4 regions of the Xanthomonas nasturtii genome follow, and region 1 is predicted to be linked to each of the others. Evidence: predicted binding sites of a transcription regulator. Region 1 holds the regulator's gene; each other region holds the start of a gene.
The links. Region 1 encodes FliA, which starts transcription of late flagellar genes. Its sites were predicted from a motif close to TAAAGTTTNNCNNNCNNNGGCCGATAA; they were not measured.
Positions count from the first base shown of each region.

Region 2: M3O59_RS13745 (STAS domain-containing protein) is a predicted target of FliA. The motif match lies at 1,837-1,863, and genes of this name have one in related genera.
Region 3: M3O59_RS01740 (HD-GYP domain-containing protein) is a predicted target of FliA. The motif match lies at 1,946-1,972, and genes of this name have one in related genera.
Region 4: M3O59_RS15400 (methyl-accepting chemotaxis protein) is a predicted target of FliA. The motif match lies at 1,498-1,524, and genes of this name have one in related genera.

Region 1 covers NZ_CP142084.2:2,247,608-2,250,975, reverse strand. Annotated here, with positions in the region: gene flhF (flagellar biosynthesis protein FlhF) at 1-670, shown strand, start outside; gene M3O59_RS09785 (MinD/ParA family protein) at 657-1,541, shown strand; gene M3O59_RS09780 (RNA polymerase sigma factor FliA) at 1,538-2,305, shown strand; gene cheY (chemotaxis response regulator CheY) at 2,340-2,732, shown strand; gene M3O59_RS09770 (protein phosphatase CheZ) at 2,732-3,358, shown strand; gene M3O59_RS09765 (chemotaxis protein CheA) at 3,361-3,368, shown strand, end outside.
Region 2 covers NZ_CP142084.2:3,153,237-3,156,604, reverse strand. Annotated here, with positions in the region: gene M3O59_RS13750 (chemotaxis protein CheA) at 1-1,230, opposite strand, end outside; gene M3O59_RS13745 (STAS domain-containing protein) at 1,249-1,578, opposite strand; partial or broken gene M3O59_RS21155 (hypothetical protein) at 2,243-3,368, shown strand, end outside.
Region 3 covers NZ_CP142084.2:400,235-403,602, forward strand. Annotated here, with positions in the region: gene M3O59_RS01730 (gamma carbonic anhydrase family protein) at 1-116, opposite strand, end outside; gene M3O59_RS01735 (MFS transporter) at 572-1,885, shown strand; gene M3O59_RS01740 (HD-GYP domain-containing protein) at 2,034-3,302, shown strand.
Region 4 covers NZ_CP142084.2:3,545,021-3,548,388, reverse strand. Annotated here, with positions in the region: gene M3O59_RS15400 (methyl-accepting chemotaxis protein) at 1-1,432, opposite strand, end outside; gene M3O59_RS15395 (membrane-bound PQQ-dependent dehydrogenase, glucose/quinate/shikimate family) at 2,157-3,368, opposite strand, start outside.

The DNA of each region.
Region 1 (3,368 bases):
GCGTCTGCCGGTCGCCCCGGTCGACCCGCTGGAACGCGGCGGCGTGATCGCCCTGGTCGGCCCGACCGGTGCCGGCAAGACCACCACCATCGCCAAGCTCGCCCAGCGCTTCGCTGCCCAGCACGCCCCGCGCGACGTGGCCCTGGTGACCACCGACACCCAGCGCGTCGGCGGCCGCGAGCAGCTGCACAGCTACGGCCGTCAGCTCGGCATCGCGGTGCACGAAGCCGACAGCGCCGAAAGCCTGCTGGACCTGCTCGAGCGTCTGCGCGATTACAAGCTGGTACTGATCGACACCGCCGGCATGGGCCAGCGCGACCGCGCCCTGGCCGCGCAGCTGAACTGGCTGCGCGCCGCCCAGCAGGTCACCTCGCTGCTGGTGCTGCCCGCCAACGCCCATTTTTCCGACCTCGACGAGGTCGTACGCCGCTTCGCCCACGCCAAACCCCAAGGCGTGGTGCTGACCAAACTCGACGAGACCGGCCGCTTCGGCAGCGCCTTGTCGGTGGTGGTCGACCACCAAATGCCCATCACCTGGGTGACTGACGGACAGCGGGTCCCTGACGACCTGCACCGCGCCAATGCCGCCAGTCTCGTTCTTCGTCTTGAAGATTTGCGGCGCGCTGCCGATAAGCCCTGTACTCCGGAGCACAACCATGCAGTCGCGTGAATACGCCAAGCTGACCAACGCCTTCCCCCTGTCGGCGACCCGTCCCGAGCCCTTGGGCCCGGTGCGCACCATTGCCGTGACCGGTGGCAAGGGTGGCGTGGGTAAAACCAACATCTCCGCCAACCTGGCCGTGGCGCTTGCCGACATGGGCAAACGCACCCTGCTGCTGGACGCCGACCTTGGCCTGGCCAACCTGGATGTGGTCTTGGGACTCTCGCCCAAGTACACCCTGGCCGACCTGATCGCCGGCCGTTGCACGCTCGATGAAGTGATCATCGAAGGCCCCGGCGGCGTGCTGGTGGTGCCGGCCGCGTCCGGTCGCCGCCACATGGCCGAACTGGCCCCGGCCCAGCACATCGGCCTGGTCAACGTGTTCTCCGAACTGGAACGCGACCTGGACGTGATGGTCATCGACACCGCCGCCGGCATCACCGACAGCGTGCTGACCTTCTGCCAGGCCGCCCAGGACACCGTGGTGGTGGTCTGCGACGAGCCGGCCTCGATCACCGACGCCTACGCGCTGATCAAGGTGCTCTCCCGCGAACGCGGCGTAGACCGCCTGCAGATCATCGCCAACATGGTGCGCGACCCCAACGAAGGCCGCCTGCTGTACGACAAGCTCTCGCGCGTGTGCGAAAAGTTCCTGGGCGATGTGTCGCTGAACTATCTCGGCCACGTGCCGCAGGACGACTGGTTGCGCCTGTCGGTGCAGCGGCAGCAGCCCGTCATCAAGGCCTACCCGTCCAGCCCGTCGGCGCAGGCCATCGCAGAAATCGCACGCCGTACCTCGCGCTGGCAGGCCCCCACCGTGTCGCGCGGCAACGTCGAGTTCTTTGTCGAACGCATCATCCAACGGGGAGTGGCCGCATGAGCACCGCTACCGCAACCACGGCCAGCGCGCAGTACCGCGCCGTGCAGCGCAACAACGCCAACGACGTGGTGACCCAGCACGCCGACCTGGTCCGCCGCATCGCCCACCATCTGGCGGCGCGTCTGCCGGCCAGCGTGGAAGTGGACGACCTGATCCAGGCCGGCATGATCGGCCTGATCGAAGCCTCGCGCAGCTACGACTCCGAACAGGGCGCTTCGTTCGAAACCTATGCCTCGATCCGCATCCGCGGCTCGATGATCGACGAGATTCGACGTGGCGACTGGGTGCCGCGTTCGGTGCACCGCCGCGCCCGCGACGCCGCTGCCGCCGTGCGCAAGATCGAACAGAACACCGGCCGCGCCGCCGCCGCCACCGAAGTGGCTGCCGCGATGGAAATGCCGCTGCCCGACTACCTGCGTCTGATGGAAGACGCCGCACGTGGCCAGGTGCTGAGCCTGGAATCGCGCATCGAAGATCACGGCGAGCTGGACACCACCGCCAAGGGTGGCCCCAACCCGCAGCAGATGATGGAGCGTGGCGAATTCGGCCGCGAGCTGGGCAAGGCCATCGGCCAGTTGCCCGAGCGCGAGCAGCTGGTGCTGTCGCTGTACTACGAACAGGAATTGAACCTGAAGGAAATCGGCGCCGTGCTCGGTGTCAGCGAATCGCGCGTGTGCCAGATCCACGGCCAGGCAGTGGTGCGTTTGCGGGGCCGCCTCAAAGTCTTCGAACTGGCCGATGCCGGTGTCGAAATTGACGAATAATTTTTCGCGTAATTTTTCGTGTTAGGAGCTTGATGTGAACAAGAACATGCGGATCCTGATCGTGGACGACTTTTCGACGATGCGACGTATCGTCAAGAATCTGTTGGGCGATCTCGGCTTCACCAATACCGCAGAGGCCGAAGACGGCAACAGCGCCCTGGCGGCGTTGCGTGCCGGCCCGTTCGATTTCGTGGTGACGGACTGGAACATGCCCGGCATGACCGGCATCGACCTGCTGCGCAACATCCGCGCCGACGCCAAGCTCAAGCACCTGCCGGTGATGATGGTGACCGCCGAAGCCAAGCGCGAACAGATCATCGAAGCCGCGCAGTGCGGCGTGAACGGCTACATCATCAAGCCGTTCACCGCGCAGACGCTGGAAGAAAAGCTGGGCAAGGTGTTCGAACGTCTGGCGGCCACCGCCTGATGAACGCCACCGTGGAAACCAATGCCGAACGCGCCGCGTTGATCGACCGCCTGCAAGGCGCGCTCGACGCACTGGAAAGCGGTGACGAAGCAGCGTGGAAGCGCGAGGTCGACCACCTCGCCGCCCTGCGCACGCGTCCGATGATGCAGGGCCTGAGCCGGCTCGCCCGCGAACTTGGCCAGGCACTGGGCGAACTGCCCACCGTGCCCGAAGAGGCCGGCGAACTGGACGATGCGTGTTCGCGCCTGGACCACGTGGTGGAAATGACCGAAAAGGCCAGCCATCGCACGCTGGATCTGGTCGAAGAATGCCGCGAGCTGGCCAACCAGTTGCGCGATGGCGGTCTGAATCAGGACCAGGGCGCGTTGCTGGAAAAGATGCGCCACAACCTGACCGAACTGTCGCTGGCGCAGAGCTATCAGGATTTGAGCGGCCAGATCATCCGGCGCGTGGCCGGCATCGTGCGGCGCGTGCATGAAGGCTTCGGCGCGCTCGGCCTGCCGCCGAAGAGCACCGAACCGAAGAAAGACGACGGCGGTCTTGCCGGTCCTGCAGTCAAGGGCCTGGACCGTCACGCGGTGTCGCAGGACGACGCCGATGACCTGCTGTCCGGATTGGGGTTGTAACCATGAGTGC
Region 2 (3,368 bases), 910 kb from region 1:
GGCCGGCTCGATGCCGTGGTCCATTGCGTTGCGCACCAGATGGGTGAGCGGGTCGCCGATTTTTTCCACCACCGACTTGTCCAGTTCGGTGTCTTCGCCGGCAACGACCAGCGCGATGTCCTTGTCCAGTTCGCGCGCAACATCGTGCACCACGCGCTGGAAGCGGCTGAAGGTGCCGCCGATCTTGACCATGCGCAGCTGCAATGCGCTTTCGCGCACGTCTTCGACCAGGCCGGCCAGGATCGAGGCCGATTCCAGCAATTGCGCATCGCCGGTGCGTTGCGCATTGGCGTTGGTGCTGGACACGGCAATGATGAGTTCGCCGACCAGATCGATCATGCGATCGAGTTTGTCGGCATCCACGCGAATGGAGCGCGCATCGCTGTTGCGTGCGCCTGCATCCGCTGCGGGGCGTGCGGGTGCGGGAACTGCGGCCAGCACGCTGGCAATCGGTGCCGTTGCAACAGCTTTAGGCGCGCTTTCGGGAATGGCGGCAATGTCGGTCGGTGCGGGCACTGCCACGACCTCCAGATCGCAATCTTCGCGCACGAATTCGAACACTTCTTCGATCGCGGCGCGGTCGGTATCGCTGCGCAACAGGATCTGGAAACCCAAGTAATTGGCTTCCGGATCGAGCTCTTCAAAGCTCGGCAGCTGGCTGTGATCGGTGCTGATCGCTTCGACCGAGCCCAGGCTGCGCAAATTGCGGATCAGCTTGAGCGGCGAGTTGCCGAAACGCAGCGCGTCGGCGAATAGTTTGAGCGTGATGCGCCAGTAACCGCTCTGTTTTTCCGGCGTGCTGTGCTGGATGGCGGTTGCGGTCACGCCGCAGGCGCTGCCTTGCAGATAGGTCTGCAGTTGCGCCAGCAGTGGCTCTGCTTCGGCAGCCAGTGCGGCCGGGTCGGCGTGGCTCGGGTCTGCGGCGGTTTCCACCAGCGCGTGGATATGGTCGCAGCACACCAGCAGCAGCCCGATCAGTTCCGAACTGAGCGTGAGCGCTTCGTCGCGGACCAGGTCCAGCACGCTTTCCACCACATGGGTGAAGCCGACCAACTGCGGCAGGTCGAACAGGCCGCCGGAACCCTTGATGGTGTGCGCGGCGCGGAAGATGGCATTGACCGCATCCGGCGACGACTCGCCACGCTCGGCTTCGAGCAGGTGGCGTTCCATGTCTTCAAGCAGGTCCCGGCTCTCGGCCAGGAACGTCTGCATCAGTTGGTTCATGTCCATGCGCGCGTCACCAGTCCGTTAGTGGATGCGTTCGCCGATGCCGGCAACCGCATGCGGGTACAGGGCTTCGAGCAGGCCGAGCAGTTCGATCACATCGACCACCGCACGGCTGGAATCGGTCAGCGAAAACGGTCGGCCATCGGCCTGGATCGCCTGCTTGGTGGCCAGCAACAATTGCAGGCCGGTGGTATCGATCTCTTTGACCGCGCCCAGATCCAGATGCAAACCACCCGGATGCAGCAAGGCCGGTTGCAGCAACGGCTTGAGCTCGGCCGCGCGACGAATGGTCATCTCGCCCTCCAGGGCGAGTGTCAGCGGTGCGGGTAGATCGGACAGTGGGGTGTTCATTGATGCCTCAAGCGATGCGATGACGCACGGATGCGTGCCATGACGCGGGGAAAGGTCGCTGCGGCGTGGGCTTGCGTGGGCAACTCTGCGCACGCGGACATGCCGGTCTAAGCAGATATCGGCGCCCAATCGAAATATTTAGGCAAAATTCAGCGCGATGACGGATTTGCGAAGCACGTCACCGCTTGGGCATTAACTGCTCAGCTTTGTCGCAAGCAGGCTCAGGAGGCGAATGTCCCGGACAGTCCTGCAGGACAGATAGCCGCATTTCGGCCGAAATCTTTAATGCCTGCGGCAGGGCGATCTGCAGCGTCGCTGCAGATAAGGCGCATGAGGCAAGCAGCTTACGTGGCGCGCCTGGAGTGAATGACGCGATGGGTTTTAGCGAAAATTCCGCATCGCATTCGATTCAATTTGCCCAGTGACCGCAATGCGATCGACGCATCCTTGCGAGGTGCAGGCGAGGTTGCCACTATCCCCCGTACAAGCGCCCGAAGCGCTGCGTAGCGAGTTGGCGCACATGCTTCAGAGCGCACGGCCGTTTCAGCGGACGGCGCTGATCGACACGGCCATCTCCACCAATGGCGATGCCTTCATCGCTCGGCTGTCGCAGTCTGTTGATGCCGCAACGCTGGAAATCCGTCCCTACCCACCACCGATGCTCGCCAGCTCTGGCGTGCGCGCCGCTGGCGCGCTGGGCGTGGCCGCCACGCTGTACGAGGCGCAAGCGTCAGGCGAGAAGATCGCCACGTTGCTCTCGCAAAGCAACCCACTGGCCGCGCAATCGGAGCTTGCGCATTTCGCCGGCCGCAACGTCGGTGGCTGGGCCGGCGGAACGGCTGCTGCGTATGCCCTGGGTGCATCTGGCGCTGGCCCGATGGCGTTGATCGCCGCCGATGCCTACGTGATGAGCAAGGCCGGCGAGAAGGCCGCCGACCTGCTCGACAACCGCGCCATCTACAACCAGACCGACCGCGCCGGCACGCAGTGGTCGTTCAACGGCACTGCATGGACGCGCGAAGGCCAAGCCGACACCAGCAACGATGGCATCGACAACCCCACCACCACGCAGATTGTCGCCAGTTACGCCAAAGCCCGCGAACTCAACTACCAGGCCACCAACGCCGCTGCCGCGCTGGCGCTCAAAGATGCGCCCGCACCGCAAAATCCGTATCGCCTGCCGGCAAGCGCCAGCGATCCGCCCAGCCTGAGCGCGGCCGATTGGGCGCGCGATCCCAACGATGGGCAATGGCGGCGCACGGTGCAAAGCGGTGTGGTCGCAGACGCCGACAGCGCTGTCTACCGTACCGATATCGCACCGCCACCGCGCGCAGCGGAACTGGACGCACAAGCGCAGCAAGTGATCGCCGGCAACATCGCCAACAGCCCCGGCGCGATTGCCGCACGCTATGAGCTGGCGTATCAGCGCAGCGGCTGGGCGGCGGCCGGTTTGCCATTGTCGGACACGCTCCGCCAAGCGCTGCCCAATCCAGACGCCCTCACCGCCTCCGACGGGCAGCAGTATCGCCGCGATGCCGACGGCCGCTGGACCGGCGCGAGTGGCGCTGCGTCAGGCAATGTGGCGCTGGAGCTGGACACCACCCGCGCGCTCCTGCAACCGGCGCTGGCCGAACATGCCCAGGCCGTTGCGGTGCTTGCGCAAACCCCGCCGTCTGCCCAGGACCTGCAGCGCGAGGAAACGCTGTATCGCTACCGCATCACTGGCACCGAACTGAAGCCGGAGTGGCGCGAGGCGATCGATCTGGCGACGCAGCGCACGCGCGCGGCAC
Region 3 (3,368 bases), 1.8 Mb from region 1:
CACACCGACACGTCATCGCCCAGGCTCACCTTGCCGATGATGGTGCAGGCCGGGTCGATGTAGACGCGCGCGCCCAGCTGCGGGGTGTGCTCCAGGAAGGGGCGAATCGGGGTCACGGCACTCTCCGGCAAGTCAGCGTGCCGCCAGCTGCGGGCACGCCACAGATGATACCCGCGCAGCGGTTGCGGTTGCGGCAGTGCCGTGGCGGCAGGCGAGAGGCAATCAACGCGCGAATGCCCTGCACGCAGGGTTGCCGACTGGCTTGGCTGGCTTGGTCATGGGCGAGTGTCCGTGGCGCAGCGAGGTTTGCCTGGCTGCAGGCCATGCTGCCTGCAACGCACCGAACGCAGTGCGGTGCAGGCGAAGACACGGCGCCGTGTCGTCCGATAAGCGCACATCGCTGCGGTAATCGGTCTTGAACGGCGTCTGCAATCGGCCTAGCGTGCAAGTGGTTGCCACGCCCTGCGCACAGCGCGTCGCACGCAGCAGTGCGCTCTGCTCGGCGCCGTGCGTTCGCACGCTTCGCAGCGCCATTGCTCGCCCCCGCCCCCACACACCACAGGACACGCCGATGCTTCACAACCCCGCGCCGTCTGGGACCTTCGTGCTGGAGCGCATGACGCCATTTCAATGGAGGGCGGTGGCGGTCTGCGTGCTGCTGACGATGCTCGACGGGTTCGACGTGATGGCCATGGCCTTCACCGCACCGCACGTGTCGGCGGACTGGCAGCTGTCGGGCAAGCTGCTGGGTGTGCTGTTCAGTGCCGGGCTGGTCGGCATGGCGCTGGGGTCGTTGCTGCTGGCACCGTTGGCCGACCGCATCGGCCGCCGTGCGCTGACATTGATCTGCCTGGCAATCCTGACCGTCGGCATGGGGGCTTCAGCCCTGGCACACAATGCCTGGCAACTCGGCGCCTTGCGGGCATTCACCGGGATCGGCATCGGCGGCATGCTCGCCTGCGTTGCGGTCACCGCTGCCGAGTACGCGACCGTGCGCTGGCGCAGCACCGCTACGGTGCTGCAGGCCACCGGCTACCCGGTTGGCGCCACGCTCGGAGGCGCACTCGCTGCATTGCTGGTGCAGCACTGGTCATGGCCGTCGGTGTTCTGGCTGGGCGCGCTCGGTTCGTTGCTGTGCGTGCCGCTGGTGCTCGCCTTTCTGCCGGAATCATTGGAATTCCTGATCGCGCGCCGGCCGCCCGATGCGCACGCGCGCTTCAATGCGGTGCTGGCGCGCATGGGCATGCCGGCGCAGCGCGAATTGCCGCTGCCACCTGCAGTGCTGGCAGCCGGGCAGGTCAAGGGCTATGCGTCGTTGTTCGTGGGCGGGTTGCGGCGGCAATCGCTGCTGATCGCGCTGGCCTTTTTCCTGCTGATGTTCGGGTTCTATTTTGTGCTCAGCTGGACGCCCAAGTTGCTGGTGACGGCAGGGTTGTCGGCTGGCCAGGGCCTCACCGGCGGGGTGCTGTTGAATCTGGGCGGCATCGTCGGCGGTACGTTATTCAGTTGGCTGGCCCTGCGCGCGCGCCTGTCACGGCTGACGGCCGGGGCACTGGTCATCGTCGCAGTGGCAATGCTCGCATTCGGGTTGAGCAGTACGGTGCTCGGCTGGGCATTTGTGTTCGCGCTACTGACCGGTGCGGCGCTGACCGCGGCGATGGGCGGGCTGTATGCGGTGGCCCCGGTGGTCTATGCCGCCTCGGTGCGCTCCACCGGCATGGGGTGGGCAATCGGCGTGGGACGCCTTGGCGCCATCCTGTCGCCGCTGTGCGCCGGGGTGCTGCTGGACGCCGGGTGGTCGCCGGCGATGTTGTATCTGGCCTGCAGCGTGCCGCTGCTGTGTGCCGCGGGCGCCGTGCTGGCGATGCGGCTGCCGGATCGCTGAATTGCTCGGCCACAACGGTGCCCGGCGTCGCGGACACGTTCGCGTGGAGGGTTCGCTGACCAAAGAAATCGTGCGCGTTGCCGATAACGACGATGACCGCCAAGTCATGGCGGACTCTTCCGTGGACATCGTGCAGACCAGCGCCGGCATGCTCAGAACCATCGACTCAGACCAACTCCGCCCCGGCATGTATGTCTGCAAGCTGCTGGGCGCGTGGGTGCACCATCCGTTCTGGAAGACGTCGTTTCTGGTCGATTCCGAGGACGTGGACAAGATCCACGACAGCCGCATCGCGCAGTTGGTGATCGACACTGCGCGCGGGCTGGATGTGGAAGTGGCCGCAACCTGTGGCACGCAGGCCGAGTCGGTCGTACCGGGTGCGCCGCCGAGCCAGGAGCCTGCCGCGGAGCCACCCGCGCCGGAGCCGCCGGAGCCTGCCGACAAGCCGCGGAAGGTGCGCACCACTAGCGTCACTGCACAGGTCGGCATCGAAGCCGAGGTGGTGCGCGCGCGTCGTATTTTCGAAGACGGCCGCGACATGGTCGAGGCGATGTTCCGCAATGTGCGGCTGGGCCGTACCGTCGATACCGAGGCGGCGATGCCGCTGGTGGAAGCCATCAACGACTCGGTGCTGCGGCATCCGCAGGCCTTGATCAGCGTGGCACGGCTCAAGACCGCCGACGATTACACCTATCTGCACTCGATGGCGGTGGCCGGTTTGATGAGCGGGCTGGCGCGTCAGCTCGGTCTGCCCGAGGCGCAGGTGGTGGAAGCGGCGATGGGTGGCCTGCTGCACGACATGGGCAAGGCGGTGACGCCGCTGGAGATTCTCAACAAGCCCGGCCGGCTCACCAACGAAGAAATGGACGTCATGCGCCAGCATCCGCTGGATGGCCATCGGCTGCTGGTGGCCGGCGGCGTGCAGAACGCGGTGGTGCTGGAAATCGCGCTGCATCACCACGAAAAAATGGATGGCAGCGGCTACCCGAATCAATTGGTGGGCGAGAATATTTCGTTGATGTCGCGGATGGGCGCGGTCTGCGATGTCTACGACGCCATCAGCTCCGACCGCCCGTACAAACGCGGCTGGGATCCGGCCGAATCGCTCAAGCAGATGGCCTCCTGGAACGGCCATTTCGATCCGGCGATTTTCCAGGCCTTCGTGCGCCGGCTGGGCATCTATCCGGTCGGCTCGCTGGTGCGGCTGGAGTCGCAAAAACTCGCGGTGGTGATCGAACAGACCCCCGATTCGCTGCTCAAGCCCAAGGTGCGCGTGTTCTATTCGGCCAAATTGCGCAGCCACGTGCTGGTGCAGGACATCGACCTGTCGCGCCCGGACTGCCAGGACCGTATCGCGCAGATGGAAAGCCCCACCGAGTGGGGCTTCCGCGATCTCGAGAAGCTCTGGCTGCCGTAAGCGGGCTGCGCACGTGCTGTGTGGGCAGGCGCTGCGAAGCGGTGTGCGGCGCCGTGTGCTCCTTGT
Region 4 (3,368 bases), 1.3 Mb from region 1:
CCTGTTCGCCGGCGCGTGCCGCTTCCACCGCGGCGTTGAGCGCCAGGATATTGGTCTGGAACGCGATGCCGTCGATGACGCCGATGATCTCGCCGATCTTGCGCGAGGCGGTGCTGATCTGGCTCATGGTGGCCACCACATCGTCCATCACCTGGCCGCCGCTCTGCGCAACCTCGCCGGTGCCCACCACCAGGCGATTGGCCTGCAGTGCGCTCTCGGCGTTCTGCTTCACGGTGGAGGTGAGTTCTTCCATCGAGCTTGCGGTTTCTTCCAGATTGGCCGCCTGCTGCTCGGTGCGTTCGGAGAGGTCGGTATTGCCGGCGGCGATTTCCACCGCAGCCTGACGGATGGTGTCCGATGCGGTCTGGATGCCGCCGATGATTTCGGTCAGACGGGTGACGGTCTGGTTGGTGTCGTCGCGCAAGCGCGCGAAGATGCCGTGCGCATCGCCGTCCACACGCTGGGTAAGGTCGCCTTCGGCCATTGCGCTGATGACGCGCGCCAACGCGGCCAGGTGAGTTTCCACCGAGTCGTAGATGCGGTTGATGCCTTGCGCCAGCGACAACAGCACCCCGTCCATGCCGTCGACCTGCATGCGGCGGCTGAAATCGCCGGCCGATGCCGCGTCGATGATCTGGATCAGCGCCTCCTCGGCGTTGACCTGCGCGGTGACGTCCATCCACTGCGCGATGTTGCCCAGCTTGGTGCCGTCAGCAGCGATGATCGGGCTGTAGACGAAGTCGATCTGTCGGCCGAAGAACGGCGCGCGCACGGCCTTGGAGGCATTCAAGGCGCGCATGCGGTCGATGGCGGCCTGGCTGTCCGGATAAATGTCGCCGATGCTGCCGCCAACGAAGCCTTCGGCATGGAAGCTGGGGCGGAAGCTCTGCACATCCGGTTCGATCAGTTTGAGCATCGCCAGCAATTTGCGATTGGCGAACAGCACCTGGCCGTCGTCGTCGGCGATGCGGATCATGGTGTCCAGGTCGTCGAGTGCCTTGATCACGAACTGCCCATGGCGCAGGCCTTGTTCCATCACGTCGATGCGGATAGCCAGTTTGTCTTGGGTCGCCTGCAAGGTCTGCAGCAGCGGTGCGAACTCGCCGGAGGCGGTGCGCAGGTTCAGGCGCTGGAAGCGGCCATCGCCCAGCGCCGCGACCGCAGTCACTGCCTGCTGCAGCTGTGCACTGTTGCGACGACGTGCCCACCACCACAGGCCAACGCTGGCCGCGCCGAGCACCAGCAGGGCCGGGCACAGCTTCGCAACGGCGCCAGCGACGCCGCCGGGCATCAGCGTGGCGGCATAGAACGTCAGCAAGGCCAGCAGCCCGAGGTGTGCCAGAGCGGGCATCCATGCATTCCAGGTGGTACGCGCAACGTTTGCCGCCGCCGATGGGCGGGAAACGGGTGCGGCATCGTGTGAAGGCAACATAGGCTGAATCCAACGTGTGTTCAGGGATAGGGGAAAGGTGTGCGGCAGGGGTGGGCTGCAATGGGGTATCGGCGGATGAGCCCGAATCATGATGGCGTGAAATCACCTTTCGTCGGAATGTGTGACTCAAGTGTCCGGGAACGCCGATGCCCTTGATTTGGAAGCGGTTTCAGTTGGGGGGTAAAAAGCGGTTGAGTCACTTGCCGACGGCCGGACGCAATTGGTGTAGTTGTAAATTCTGCGTGAATTCTGGGGTGAGCTGACTAGGCAAGCACCACTTACCGCTGGAATGCGCATGACCGGTTTGCCCCTCTCTGCTCTGGTGGCAGCGACTGGCGCGCTTTACACCGCCGCCGGTCGTCGGGTTCGCACTGAAAACGAAGCGGGCACAACCCATCGCTACGGCAGTGCACCGAGTCTCGGGAACCGCAGCAGGCGCAATTGAAAAACATCGAGCCGAAGAACTTCGGAACGACGCAAGCCGGCAAGGCTCGTGCGATGTAGATGGCCCCGTCAGTCAAACCGTAGTTCGCCACACCTGTGCATCGACGGGCGCGACACCGCGCAAGTCAGGCGTGCGGCCGGAGCCCGGATGCCGGCTGCATGCCTCATGTCCCGCGCCACCACGTAACGGCAATCCGCCCGATCGGCAGTCCGCGCCCACAACAGACCGGCCATCTTGCGACGGCCGGTCTGTTGTGTCATTGCACGCGCGGGCTGGCGATTACTTCGCCGGCTTGGCCTGCGCATCGTCCGGCAATGCCCAGGCGATCACGCTGTCGCCGGACTTGGTTTCCATGCGGTCGTGTCCACCCACGGCGGCCACGATGTATTGCTTGCCATCGATGGTGTAGCTCAGCGGTGCCGCTTGCGGGCCAGCCGGTACGCGGGTTTCCCAGACCTGCTTGCCGGTGCGGGTGTCGAAGCCGCGCATGAAATCGTCCAGGGTCGCGCCGATGAAGGTCACGCCGCCAGCGGTGGTCAGCGAGCCGCTGTTGTTGGGCGTGCCGATCTCGAACTTGGTCTTGGACGGGATGCCCATCGGGCCCTGGTCGTAACCTGTGCCCAGTGGACGGCGCCACAGCACCTGCTGGGTGCGCAGGTCCACGCCGGCGATGTAGCCCCACGGCGGTGCCACGCACGGGGTGTTGAGCGGCGACATCCACGGTTCCTTGCGGGCGCCGTAGGCCAGGCCCTTCTGCGCCATGTAGCCCGGCGTCTTGCTCTTGCCGTCGAACACCGACACCACGCCCAGCTCATTCATTTTTTCGCGGGTATAGACCTCCAGGGTGTAGGGCAGGCGATTGCTGTTCATCACCATGATGCCGCGCTGCAGATCGACCGAGACACCGCCCCAGTTGATGCCGCCGTGGTTGCCGGTGAATGCCAGCGAGCCTTGCAACGTCGGCGGGGTGAACATGCCTTCGTAGCGCAACTGCTTGAACTGGATACGGCAGGCCAGCTGGTCGAACGGGGTCATGCCCCAGGCATCGGATTCGATGATGGTTTCGACCTCACGGCTCGGCGCACCCACGGTGTTGGGCATGCCCGGCGAAATCGGCTGGGTGGCAGCGGTCCAGTCGCCATGATCGGTGCCCTGCGGCACGGCCATCTGCTTGACCGGCATCAGCGGCGCGCCGGTGGCACGGTCCAGCACGAATACCTGGCCGGACTTGGTGGCCTGGATCACCGCAGGACGGGTGCCGCCGCCAGCCACCGGCCAATCCACCAGATTGGGCTGCGGGCCGATGTCGTAATCCCACAGGTCGTGATTGACGGTGCGGAAGTGCCAACGCTCCTTGCCGGTGGCCGCATCCACGGCAACCAGGGAGGCGGTGTATTCCTCATCCTGCGGGGTGCGGCCCTTGCCGAAGAAATCGCCCGAGGCATTGCCGGTCGGCAGATAGACCAGGCCCAGCTCGTCGTCGGCCGCCAT